DNA from 2 places in the Streptomyces sp. NPDC002490 genome. Region 1 is predicted to be linked to the other one. Evidence: riboswitches for the same ligand, from Rfam matches in the RefSeq annotation. Region 1 holds a riboswitch; the other holds the start of a gene.
What was found. A riboswitch is a leader RNA that binds a small molecule or an ion and turns the genes downstream of it on or off. The one in region 1 is predicted to bind cobalamin.
Positions count from the first base shown of each region.

Region 2: it holds a riboswitch for cobalamin, as region 1 does, so the genes downstream of both, ABT092_RS20705 ((2Fe-2S) ferredoxin domain-containing protein) here and ABT092_RS16345 (cobalamin biosynthesis protein) in region 1, are expected to answer to the same signal.

Region 1 covers NZ_JBEOWM010000022.1:48,747-55,010, reverse strand. Annotated here, with positions in the region: gene ABT092_RS16355 (putative cobaltochelatase) at 1-1,411, opposite strand, end outside; gene ABT092_RS16350 (cobyric acid synthase) at 1,500-3,041, opposite strand; gene ABT092_RS16345 (cobalamin biosynthesis protein) at 3,047-4,006, opposite strand; cobalamin riboswitch at 4,151-4,276, opposite strand; gene ABT092_RS16340 (hypothetical protein) at 4,447-4,683, opposite strand; gene ABT092_RS16335 (inorganic phosphate transporter) at 4,694-5,950, opposite strand.
Region 2 covers NZ_JBEOWM010000032.1:46,602-52,865, forward strand. Annotated here, with positions in the region: gene ABT092_RS20695 (FecCD family ABC transporter permease) at 1-623, opposite strand, end outside; gene ABT092_RS20700 (ABC transporter substrate-binding protein) at 722-1,705, opposite strand; gene ABT092_RS20705 ((2Fe-2S) ferredoxin domain-containing protein) at 1,770-2,156, opposite strand; cobalamin riboswitch at 2,201-2,377, opposite strand; gene ABT092_RS20710 (sigma-70 family RNA polymerase sigma factor) at 2,494-3,132, opposite strand; gene ABT092_RS20715 (hypothetical protein) at 3,216-3,881, opposite strand; gene ABT092_RS20720 (ferric reductase-like transmembrane domain-containing protein) at 4,087-5,100, shown strand; gene ABT092_RS20725 (rhodanese-like domain-containing protein) at 5,365-6,264, shown strand, end outside.

The sequences.
Region 1 (6,264 bases):
CCCGCACGGTCGCCGACAGGTGCAGCTTGGTGAGCGCCCCGCGCGGACGACGGTCCCCGATGGTGCGGCCGTGCTCGGTACGGGCCCGGGAACGTCGGCCGGCGGCGCCCTCGCCGAGCCCGGGCACGGTCAGGGTCCGGGTGCGGAACGGCTCCCCGGCCGCCGCCGCGGGCTGCTCGGGGGCGACGCCCACCGGCTGCCCGGCCGGCTCCCCGGGTGCCTCGGACGTCTCGGCGGGCGGAGCCTGCTCCGGCGCCTCCCGCGGCGGGGGCGGCGCGCCTGGCCCGCCCTGCGGACCGTCCGGGCCGCCTTCGGGGCCGTCCGGGCCCGGTTCGTCCGGCCCCCGGTCGGGGTCTTCGGGTCCCTCGGGTCCGGCCGGCGGGTCCGGCTCGGGCTCCTCGTCCGCGAAGCCGTCCAGCACCTCGTCGAGCTTCTCCTCGTCCAGGCCCGGGGCGTCGAACGGGTTGCGCCGCCGGCGGTGCGGCAGCGCCAACAGCGCCGCCTGCCGGACGTCCTGGGTGCGGACCTCGGTCCGCCCGTCCCAGGCGGCCAGTGCCGTCGCGGTCCGGGCCATCACGATGTCCGCGCGCATCCCGTCCACCTCGAAGGCCGCGCAGACCGCCGCGATCCGCAGCAGCGCGCCGTCCCCCAGCCGCACCGCGGGCAGCAGCAGCCGGGCCGCCGCGATCCGCTCGCGCAGCGCCGACTCCTCCCCGGCCCAGCCCGCGGCGAAGCCCACCGGGTCGTCGTCGTGGGCGAGGCGCCGCTTGACGACCGCCACCCGCTGCTCGGGCTCCCGGGACGCCGTCACCTCGACGGTCAGCCCGAACCGGTCGAGCAACTGCGGACGCAGCTCGCCCTCCTCCGGGTTCATGGTGCCGACCAGCAGGAACCGGGCCGCGTGCCGGACCGAGACCCCCTCCCGCTCCACGTACGAGGCGCCCATCGCCGCCGCGTCCAGCAGCAGGTCCACCAGGTGGTCGTGGAGGAGGTTCACCTCGTCCACGTACAGGATGCCGCGGTGGGCCTCGGCCAACAGGCCCGGTTCGAACGCCTTCACCCCGTCGGCGAGGGCCCGCTCGATGTCCAGGGCGCCCACCAGCCGGTCCTCGGAGGCGCCGACCGGCAGTTCCACCATCCGGGCCGGCCGGCCGGCCCGGGGGCCCGCCCCGTGCGGGCCGTCCGGGCAGTCCGGGTCGGGTGCGTCGGGGTCGCAGGAGAAGCGGCAGCCGGCGACGGCCGCCACCTCGGGCAGCAGCGTCGCCAGCGCCCGGACCGCGGTGCTCTTCGCGGTGCCCTTCTCGCCGCGCACCAGGACGCCGCCGACCGCGGGCGACACGGCGTTCAGCAGCAGCGCGAGCCGGAGGTCGTCCTGGCCGACGATGGCGGTGAATGGATACGGGGTGGTCACCCGTGGTCCTCCCAGTCTTCAGCGGTCTCGGTCGGTGCGGAACGGCCCCGCCCGGCGGGTGGGCCGGGTCGGGGCGGGGCCGGGCGTCTCACGGGGCGCCCGGCGGGACGAACGGCAGACCCGGCGGCGGCCCGGCGGCGATCAGCTCGCACAGGGCGTCGGTGTCCGTGTGGCGCTCGATCAGATCGGCGAGGCGGTCCAGCTGTTCCTCGCGCAGGGCGGCGAAGGAGGTGTCCGGCGCCGGGACGAAACCGCGCCCCGCCTGCGCCGCGACCTGCCGCAGGAAGGCCCGGCGGAAGCCGTCCGACTCCAGCGAGCCGTGCCAGTGGGTGCCCCACACCGAGCCCCGTCGGCAGCCGTCCAGGAAGGGTTCGCCGCCGAGCACGTCGGCGACGCCGTGGTGGATCTCGTACCCGTCGACCCGCTCGCCCAGGGCCGTGCCCGAGGGGCGGGCCAGGGTCTTCTCGACGGCGAACCGCACCCGTACGGGCAGCAGCCCGAGGCCCTCGACGGTGCCCGCACGGGACTCGACCTCGTCCTCGACGACCTCGCCCAGCAGTTGGAAGCCGCCGCAGATCCCCAGCACGGGCCGGCCCTCGGCGGCCCGGCGTCGCAGGGCCGCGGCGAGCCCCCGCCGCTCCAGCCAGCGCAGCGCGGCCACCGTGCCGCGGGTGCCGGGCACCACCACCAGGTCGGCGTCGGCGGTCTCCTCCGGCCGGTCCACGAACCGGACGGTGACCCCGGGTTCGGCGGCGAGCGCGTCCACGTCGGTGAAGTTCGACATCAACGGCACCGCGCACACCGCGATCCGCAGTACCTCGGTGCCGTACGGCTCGCCGGCCGGCGATTCGCGCACGGTGCCCCGCAGCGACACCCTTAGCCCGTCCTCCTCGTCGATGCCGAGCCCGTGCTGGAACGGCAGCACCCCGTAGGTGGGACGGCCGGTGAGGGTGCGCAGCATGTCGAGGCCGGGTTCCAGCAGCGAGACGTCGCCGCGGAACTTGTTGACCAGGTAGCCGGCCACCAGGGCCTGGTCCTCGGGGGCCAGCAGCGCCGTCGTCCCGAAGAAGGAGGCGAAGACCCCGCCCCGGTCGATGTCGCCGACCACCAGCACCGGCAGCCGGCCGGCCCGGGCGACGCCCATGTTGACGATGTCGGTGCGCCGCAGGTTGATCTCGGCCGGGCTGCCCGCGCCCTCGCACACCACCACGTCATGGGTGGCCCGCAACTCCTCCAGGCACCCCACGACGGTGTCGAGCAGCGCCTCGCGGCCCCCGGGCACCGGCTGCCCCTCCTCGGGGCCGCCCGGCGCGCCGAAGAAGCCGCGCGCGCTCATCTCCCCGACCGGGCGCCCCATCAGCACCACCTGGCTGGTGCGGTCCCCGCCGGGCTTGAGGAGCACCGGGTTCATCAGGGCGCTCGGCTCCACCCGGGCGGCCTGCGCCTGCATGGCCTGGGCCCGGCCGATCTCGGCGCCGTCCCGGGTGACGAACGAGTTGAGGGACATGTTCTGCCCCTTGAACGGGGCCACCTTGACGCCCCGGCGGGCCAGCCACCGGCAGATCCCGGCGGTCACCACGCTCTTGCCCGCGTCGGAGGTGGTCCCCGCGACCAGCAGTCCGCCCTGCAGCACCCCTACCGTCCCTTCCCCGTGACCGTGCGCCGGGCCGCGAGCGCCCCGCGTCCCGCGACGCACACCGCGAGCGTCAGCCAACCCACCCGGCGCGACAGCCGCACCGCCCGGTCGATGTCCGCCACCGTGACGGCCCGCCCGTCCCCGTTCAGCACCGGCCGGTGCTCGACCCGCCCGCCGTAGGAGAGGGTGCCGCCGAGGCGGACGCCGAGCGCGCCCGCGAACGCGCTCTCCGCCACGCCCGCGTTGGGGCTCGGGTGGCGTCGGGCGTCCGCGCGCCAGGCCCGTGCGGCGGCGGCCGGGGCACCCCCGGCCACCACGGCCAGGGCCCCGGTGAGCCGGGCGCCGGGCCAGCCCGCCACGTCGTCCAGGCGCGCCGAGGCCCAACCGAAGCGGCGGTGGCGGGGCGAGCGGTGGCCGACCATCGCGTCGAGGGTGTTGACGGCCCGGAAGCCGACGAGCCCGGGCACCCCGCCGATCGCCCCCCACACCAGGGCGCCGACCACGGCGTCGGAGGTGTTCTCGGCGACGGATTCGACCACGGCCCGGGCGATGCCGTCCGCGTCCAGGGCCTCGGGGTCCCGTCCGCACAGGTGCGGCAGCCGTCGTCGGGCCGCGGCGAGGTCGCCCGCGGCCAGGGCGGCGCCGACGGCCGCGGCCTCGTGGCCGAGGCTGGTCCCGCCGACCACGGCCCAGGTGGCGGCGGCGGTCAGGGCGACCGAGGCGGTGCGCGAGGGGGCGGCGGCGCGCGCCACCAGCGCGGCGGCGCCCGCGGCGCCCCCGGCGCAGAGCGCGGTGTGCAGTGCGCCCCAGCCGCGGTGGTCGCGCCAGAGGAGGTGTTCGACGGCGCCCGCGGCACGACCGAAGGCGGCGACCGGATGTCCGCGGCGGGGGTCGCCGAGGAGGAGGTCGCCGATCAGTCCGGCGGTGGCGCCGTAGGCGAAGGTGCGCCCGGCCCGCATCGGCTCAGCCCGCCGGGCGTCGGCGGGTCCGCGTACGGTCGTGGGGTCCCGTGCCGTGGGGCGCGGGACGGGCAGACGGGTGCCCCGGCATCGCTGTGTCCTCACTCGGGGTCCGCGCCCCGGGTCGACGGAGACGACGGCGAGAGTCTCCTGGCTCCCGGATCGGCGCCGCCCCCGGTCTTCCAGCCGCGTGACGGCCGTGACGTGCGGTGCGGGGGAGCGCTCCCCGGTGACAGTGGCGGGACCGCGCCGGATTCGCACCGGCTTCCTCTCTGCTGCCGCCGTAATGGCCCGGGCAGTCCACCACGCCCCGAGAACACCCGTCAACCGCGCGCTGACCTGCGGCGGGGCAGTGTGTGAAGCCCCACACACGACGAAGGCCCGGTGGTCACCACTGTGGGGGCGGTGACCGACCGGACCGGAGATCGCAACCTGGGGGGTTAGGCGACGATCAGGTTTATGCCGAAGGCGACGGCCGCGACGCAGAGGGCGAAGCAGGCGACGGCGCTGGCGGTGGCGACGGCGGCCGAACCGCCCTTGGCGTGTCCGTTGCCGGCGAGTGCGGCCTCCCGCTTGGAGAGTCCGACGAGGCCGAGGGTGAACAGGCCCACCAGGACCACGGTGACCACGAGGCTGACTCCGAAGACGGAGGCGAGTGCTGCCCAGTCGATTTTCATTGGGGGTTCCTTACACCTTGGCGGTCCGCGGTGCGGACTCCGTCGAGGGGCTGTTCGGGTCCGCCGGGAGGGTCACCGAGAGGTCACCCGTGGCGGCGGTGGTGTCGCCGGCCGGCGGCGGGGTGACCGCGGCCATGGCGGTGGTGACGACGCCCGCGGGCTCGTCGTCCACGTCGTTGACGTTGGTGTGGTCGACGACCTCCTTGCGGGAGCGCAGCCAGATCGCACCCGATCCGCCGACCAGCAGTGCCGCGGTCGCGGCGACGCCCCAGGGGCCCTGCTTGGTGAGGAGTTCGGCGAGGGCGCCGACGACACCGGCGGCCGGCAGCGTCAGACCCCAGGCGACGAACATCCGGGTGGCGGTCGACCAGCGGACCACTCCGCCCTTGCGGCCCAGGCCCGCACCCATCACGGCGCCGGAGCAGGACTGCGTGGTGGAGAGGGAGAAGCCCAGGTGCGAGGAGGCGAGGATGACCGTGGCGGCGCTGGACTGGGCGGCGAAGCCCTGCTGCGGCTGCAGGTCGGTCAGGCCCTTGCCCATGGTGCGGATGATGCGCCAGCCGCCGAGGTAGGTGCCGAGCGCGATGGCGACACCGGCGGAGACGATGACCCACATGGGCGGGTTGGAGCCGGGGGCCAGTGCGCCACCGGTGACCAGGGCGAGGGTGATGATGCCCATCGTCTTCTGGGCGTCGTTGGTGCCGTGCGCCAGGGAGACCAGGGCGGCCGAGGAGATCTGGCCGGCGCGGTAGCCCTTGGAGCTGGCCTTGTCGCTGACGTTGTTGCCGAGCTTGTACGTCAGGCGGGTGGCGATCATCGCTGCGATGCCGGCCACCACGGGGGCGGCGACTGCGGGGATGAGGACCTTGGTGACGACGGTGGAGCCGTTCACCGAGTCCCAGCCGGCCGACATCACGGCGGCGCCGATCAGACCGCCGAACAGGGCGTGGGAGGAGCTGGAGGGCAGACCTACGAGCCAGGTCAGCAGGTTCCAGAGGATGGCGCCGACGAGCGCCGCGAAGATGACTTCGGGTTGGATGCCGCCTTCGTCGATCATGCCGCCAGAGATCGTCTTGGCGACTTCGACCGAGAGGAAGGCTCCGACCAAGTTCAACACGGCGGACATTGCGACCGCCGCTTTGGGCTTCATAGCGCCAGTTGAGATGGTCGTCGCCATCGCGTTGGCCGTGTCGTGGAAACCGTTCGTGAAGTCAAACACGAGAGCGGTGACGATCACGATTCCGAGGAGGAGCGTGATGTTTTCCATTTACCCAGGCTTCCGTGGGGCGTCAGTGGGGGTTGGAACGTAAGCAACCTGAGTTAACGGAAGATGAACTGGGGCAGGCATCACGGTGACTCGATCTGAGGGAGCTCTATTCCGCATGGGGAGGTCGGTCGATCGGGGGGGTAAGGGGGCTGGAGCGGTGGGCTTCGGGTGGTTCCGTGCAACGGCCCCACACGCCGCCGATGACCCGTTCAGCGTCTCATCCGACTGTACGGCCCTTCATCGGCCCGCCGCCCCACATACCCTCTTTGTCCGATCTAAGTAAGACACATCACTCGACCGGCCGTACCGGGCGT
Region 2 (6,264 bases), on a different contig from region 1:
GCCGTGCCGGCGAGCACCACCACGGCGGGTATCCACAGCATCGACCAGGTGGTGCCGGCGAGTCCGCCGAGCATCCAGCGCAGGGCGGACTGGGTCTTGTGCGGGTCGTTCGAGGTGACGATCAGGAAGCTGGCCAGCGCCGACAGCACCTCCGCCATGGCGACCCCGGCCAGTACCAGGCGCAGGGTGGTCATCCGCCCGCCGGAGCGGGCCAGGAAGTACACCGCGACCAGCGCGGCGAGCGCCCCGGCGAAGGCCGCCACGGGCAGGGTCACCAGCCCGAACACGGTGATGTTCAGCACCAGGACCAGCACCGCGCCGACCGAGGCGCCCGAGGAGACGCCCAACAGCATCGGGTCGGCGAGCGGATTGCGCACCAGGGCCTGGAGGGCCATGCCGGCCACTGCGAGGCCGGCGCCGACCACCGCGCAGAGCAGCACCCGCGGCAGCCGCACGTCCAGGACGATGGTCTCCCGCACCGGGGACCAGGTGGCCTCGGCGAGGCCCGGGTGCACCTGGTGCGCCAGGATGCCCCAGACCTGGCCTGCGGGCACCGACACCGAGCCGATGGCGATGCCCGCGGTGGCGGTCACCACCACCGCGGCGGCCAACAGCAGGAGCACCACCGGAAAGGGAAGTCGGGCGCGGCGCGCCCGGGCGGGGGCCGGGGCGGGCCCGGCCCCCCGGTTCACCGGGTCGGTGTCCGCGCGGGGGGCGCCCGTCACCGGAAGCGGGCCGGGTGCAGTTGCCGGGCGAGTCCGTCCACGCCCGCCGGCACCCGGACGCCGAGGACCGTGGAGGAGAGCGGCAGGACCGCGAACCGCTCGTTCTTGATGGCCGGGACGTCCTTCAGCGCGGGGTTGGCCAGCAGGAACTTCTTCTTCTGGGCGACGCTCGTGTCCCCGTAGTCGTAGATGACGATCGCTTCCGGGGCCCGCTCGGCGACCTGCTCGAACGAGACGTCACCGAACTGCTTGTCCAGGTCGGCGAAGACGTTCTGCCCGCCGGCCTGTTCGATCATCTCGTTGCCGATGCCCGCGCCGCCGGCGGTGAAGGCGGTCTTGTCGCCGCTGTCGTAGACGAAGACCTCGACCGGCTCGGTGTCGCCCAGCTTCTCCTCGACGTCCTTGAGGGCCGTGCGGACCTTCTCGATCTCCCGGTCGGCACGGTCCGGTACCCCGAACACCTTGCCGAGGGTGCGCAGTTCGGTCTCGATCAGTTCCATGCTCATCGGCCCGGGCGGACACTCCTCCACGTTCACGTAGGAGTTGACGCCGGCCTTGGCCAGCGCCTCGCGCCCGCGCCCCTCCTTCTCGTCGAAGGCGCTGGAGAAGCCGGCGTAGGCGAAGTCGGGTTCGGCGGCGAGGATGTTCTCGAAGGAGGGGTACTCGTCCGAGATGACCTCGATGCCGCGGTACGCCTCGGCGTACTCGGGCAGGATCTCGTCGTCCAGGTAGGCGGTGCCGACCATGGACTTCTCCAGCCCGAGCGCCAGCAGGATCTCGGTGACGTGCTGGTTGAGGGTGACCGCGCGCTTCGGCGGACGCTCGTAGGTCGTCTTCACCCCGCAGTTGGTGAGGGTGACGGGGAAGCCCTCGGGGGCGTCGCCCGCCGCGCGGTCCTTCCCGTCGTCACCGCCGCCGCTGCCGCAGCCGGATATCAGGAAGACGGCTGCGGCCAGCAGGGACAGGGAGCGTTTGGCCATGGTGGAGTCGGTCCTCTCACCGCGTCACGGCAGGATGCGCCGTGCCCGCGATCGGTTCGTTGGTTCAGCGCACGTCGACGGAGGGCGTGGTGCTCACTCGACGCGGCGGAGCGAAGACGTACAGGTCGAGGATCTCCGGCAGGGGAACGATCCCCGGCCCGCCGGCCCGCACCCAGGAGACGATGTCCTCGGTGGCCGCGGGGTCGTTGACCAGACCCAGCCAGACGGGACGTCCGCCGGCCGCGCGGCCGGCGGCGGACGGGCGGACCACGACCACATTGGCCTGGTCGCACACGTCCAGGCAGGCGGAGACCGTCACCGATGTCCGCGCCTGGAACCGCGCGAGTTGCGCGGCGTGGTCTGCGGGCACCTTGGCGCTGCCGCAGCAGCAGTCCCGGCACACCACGACCCGGCACGGCACCGGATCGTCGGACCGTTGCCCTTCGGGCATCCCGACTCATCCTCCCCTCTGGGGAGATCCGCCCCAGTTCTGTCGAGGAGGCGACCGCGTGAGTCTCCTGGCTCTCGGGTCACCGCTCGCCCCGCCCTTCCCACCCGCACAGGGGCAGTGGGCCGTTCGGGGTCCGCTCGCCGATCACAGTGGCGGGACCGCACCGGATTCGCACCGGTTTCCTCGTTCCGCCGTCGCCTTTCCGCGCCATCATGACAGACCCGGGCCGTGGTGCGTATGCCCAGGGCGCGGTTGCCGTGCAGGTCACACGGGCGTCCGACGGGGAGTCGGGTCCGTCGGTGCGGACGGGGCCACCGTCCGCACCGACGAGCGGGGGTCAGGCCGCGACGAGCGCCGCCTCTGCGGCGGGCCGCTCCGACCAACTGTCGGCGAGGTCCCGGCGGGCCCGGGCCACCCTGGACCGGATGGTTCCGATCGGGCAGCCGAGGGCCTCGGCGGCGTCCGCGTACGACCAGCCCAGCAACCGGGTCAGGACGAACGCCTGCCGCCGTCCGGGCTCCAGCGCTTCGAGGGCGTCCATGAAGGCCACCGACTCCTCGAAGCCGGGCAGTTGACGGGGTTGGGCGCGTTCCGCCGCCGCCAGCCAGTCGGCGGTGTCGGCGATCCGGGGTCGGGCGGAGGCCCGGCGCAGCCGGTCCACCACGACCCGGCGGGCGATCGAGAGCAGCCAGGTGCGGGCGCAGGACCGGCCGGCGAAGCCGCCGAGGCTGGTGAGCGCGCGCAGGAAGGTCTCCTGTGCCAGGTCCTCGGCCCCGGGCACGTCCGTGGTGAGGTGGGCGACGAACCGCCGCACGTCGTCGTAGGTGGCGTGCACGAAGAGTTCGGCGGCGCGCTGGTCGCCGAGCCCGGCGGCCAGGGCCCAGGTGGTGATCTCCGCGTCCCGGTGGGCGTAGCGGTCGGCCGCGGTGCCGCGGCGCGCGGTGCGCCCCGAGCCGTTCTGTTGTGAATAGGGCATGACAAATCATCCTTCGCATCCGGAATATTTCCGGCAAAGGTGAGAAAAGCGAAAAGTCGGAAAGGCAAAAGCTGACGGAAGCGTCAGCGCGCGAAGGACGGCGGGCCGCGGCGCGGCACCGCGCGCAGCAGGTCCAGCGGGGACGGGAGCCGGTCGCGGGTGGCGCGCTCCGTGGTGCCCGACGGAGGCGCCGGGAGCGGGCGGGCGCCGCCCAGGACCGCCACCGCGAACCGCAGCAGCCCGCTGAGGAACAGGTCCAGGGCCTGCCCCAGTTGGGCGAGGGAGCGCTCGCCGCGCCACAGCCACCAGCCGCACACCGCGCCCGCCAGTGCGTGGGCGCCAGTCATGGCGGAGGTCGGTGCGAGGGCGTCGAGCAGGCCCCCCAGCGCGTGCAGGGCGGCGGCGCCCTCCCCGGCCGGCATCCCGTGGGTGCCCGGCGGCATGACGTGGCCCGCGTGCGGCCCGTGCCCGGGCGTCGGGTCCGGGGGGTCGTGGGCCAGTCCGAACAGGGCGTGCAGGGCGAGCTGGACGGCCGAGCTCACCACGATCACCGTGCCCGCGGAGCGCGGCCGGCGGCTCAACCACCAGCCGACCAGGGCCACGGGGGGCACGGCGAGCAGGTACCCGCCCGGGGCGGGCGAGGCCCCCGACGCGAGGTCGTGACCGAATCCGGACACCGCGACGCACACGGCGACGAGGATCGCCGTGTGGACGAAGCGGAGTGGGGTTCCGGCTCCCATGGTGGTCATGGTGCCAGTGGGATGCCCTACCGGGGCAAGGGAGTTGACGGAACAGTTGGCGCGATCGGGTCCGTTTCCGGACACCCGGGCGCTGTGACCCATGTCACCGGAGCGGGTGGGGAACTTTCCGTACCGCAGGTCCGACCACTGGGCGACCGCCGTGCGCTCGCCCGTACGTTCCCCCCTCGCACGTGACAGATGCGGAGCTCCTGCCGTGAACCTCCCCCACGACCGCGCCGCCCCCGGCGCCGAGTCCACGCCCGCGACCGACGTGCCCGGCCCCCCTCCCGGAGTCGTCCCGCCCCGATCGCCCCGATCGGCCCCCCGCGTCACGCTCCGTTCCGACCTGCGGGCCGGTTTCCTCGACGGATCGGTGGCCCTGCTGGTCACCGCCGCCGTGTTCGTCCTGATCTACGTCCGCATCAAGGCCGGGACCTCCTCCACCCTCACCGTGATGCCGTTCATGGCCGACGCCGGAGCCTTCTGGCTCTACTTCCTCAGCCAGGCGTTCGGCTGGTCCGCGCTGCTCTGGGCCTGGGGCACGGTGATCCTCGGGCTGCTGCTGTCCGGGCCCCGCCCCGCACGGCTGCCGTGGTCCGTCGCCCGGCTGGAGCGCCTCCACCGCACCACCAGCCTCAACACCATCGCCCTGATCGCGGCGCACGCCCTGCTGTTCGCCGCGGAGCTGATCCGGTACGACTCCGACGCCTGGTACGCCGCCACCGCCACCGCCTTCGTCGAGACCTTCGTCCCCGGCGGCTACGACTCGGGCACCGGCCGGATCGCCATCCCCATCGGGCAGGCGGCCCTCTACCTCGCCATCCCGCTCGGCCTGCTCTTCTACGTCCGCCACCGCATCGGACCCAAGACCTGGCGGGTCCTGCACCGCTTCGTCCTCGTGGTCTACGTCCTCAGCGTCTGGCACACCCTGCTCTACGGAACGAACGTCTGGTACGACGGCTGGTTCCGCACCGCCGTCTGGCTGCTCCAACTCCCCGTCGCCGCACTGTTCCTGGCGCGACTGCTGCGTCCCGCGCGTCGCTCCCAGCGACTCGGCCGGCCCGGTGCGGGGGCGCCGACGCGGCTGGCCTGGGCGGCGCGGTTCACCGGCCGGCTGACCGTCGTCGCGGTGCTCGTCGCCCTGGTGGCCGTGCTGGCCACCGGGCGGGACGGGGGACGCGTCCGGCCGCCCGCCGACACCACCTCCAGCCACACCGACCACGACTGAACCGCCCTCACGACGGTCGACCGACCGCTGGTGAACGCGGACGACGGAGGGTGATCCCCTTCGGCCGGGCCCGGCCCCGCCGAGGCCGCGGATCTCTCCTCCACCGCGCTCACCAGCGGTTTTCGCATGTCCGGAGGGCGCCGTCCGGCAGGTTCCCGAGCGGTGCGGGGCCGGGCCCGCTCACCCCTCTCAATACCCCCCTGGGTATTTGTTATGGTGAGGGGGATGGATACCCCGGGGGGTACAGCAGAGGAGTGTGCAGTCGTGTTCTTCGTCGACACCCTGGACTTCGAGGGCCTGGGCAACCGCAGCTACCTGGCCGGCGGCCCGCGGACCGCGGTGGCCGTCGACCCGCCGCGCGACATCGACCGGCTCCTCGCCGTGGCGGCCCGCCGCAACGTGCGGATCACCCACGTCGTCGAGACCCACCTGCACAACGACTACGTGACCGGCGGCCTCGAACTGGCCCGGGTCAGCGGCGCCCACTACCTGGTGCCCGCCGCCGCCTCGGTCTCCTTCGCCCGCACCCCCGTCCACGACGGCGACACGGTGCAGATCGACACCGGGCTGACCCTGCGGGCGCTGGCCACCCCGGGACACACCCCGCACCACACCTCGTACGTGCTGACCGAGGACGGCCGTGACGTCGCCGCCTTCACCGGCGGCTCCCTGCTCATCGGCGGAGTCGGCCGCCCCGACCTGGTCGAGCCCCGGCTCACCGAGGAACTGGCCCGTGCCCAGCACGCCTCCGCGCACCGACTGGCCGACGCCCTCGCCGACGACGTCCCGGTCCTGCCCACCCACGGGTTCGGCAGCTTCTGCTCCTCGGGCGCGGGCGGCGGCAACGCCTCCACCATCGGCGCCGAACGCCGGGGCAACGCCGCACTGACCCACGACGCCGCCACCTTCGTCGCCGCCCTGCTGGCCGACCTGGAGGACGTCCCCGCGTACTACGCCCACATGGGACCCGCCAACGCCGCGGGGCCCGCACCGATCGACCTCACCCCGCCGCGCACCGCCGACGCGGACGAGATCGCCGCCCGGCTCGCCGCCGGGGAATGGGTGGTCGACCTGCGCAGCCGGGTCGCCTTCGCCCGCGGGCACGTCACCGGGGCGCTGAACTTCGAGGGCGACGGCAAGCTCGCCACCTACCTCGCCTGGCTG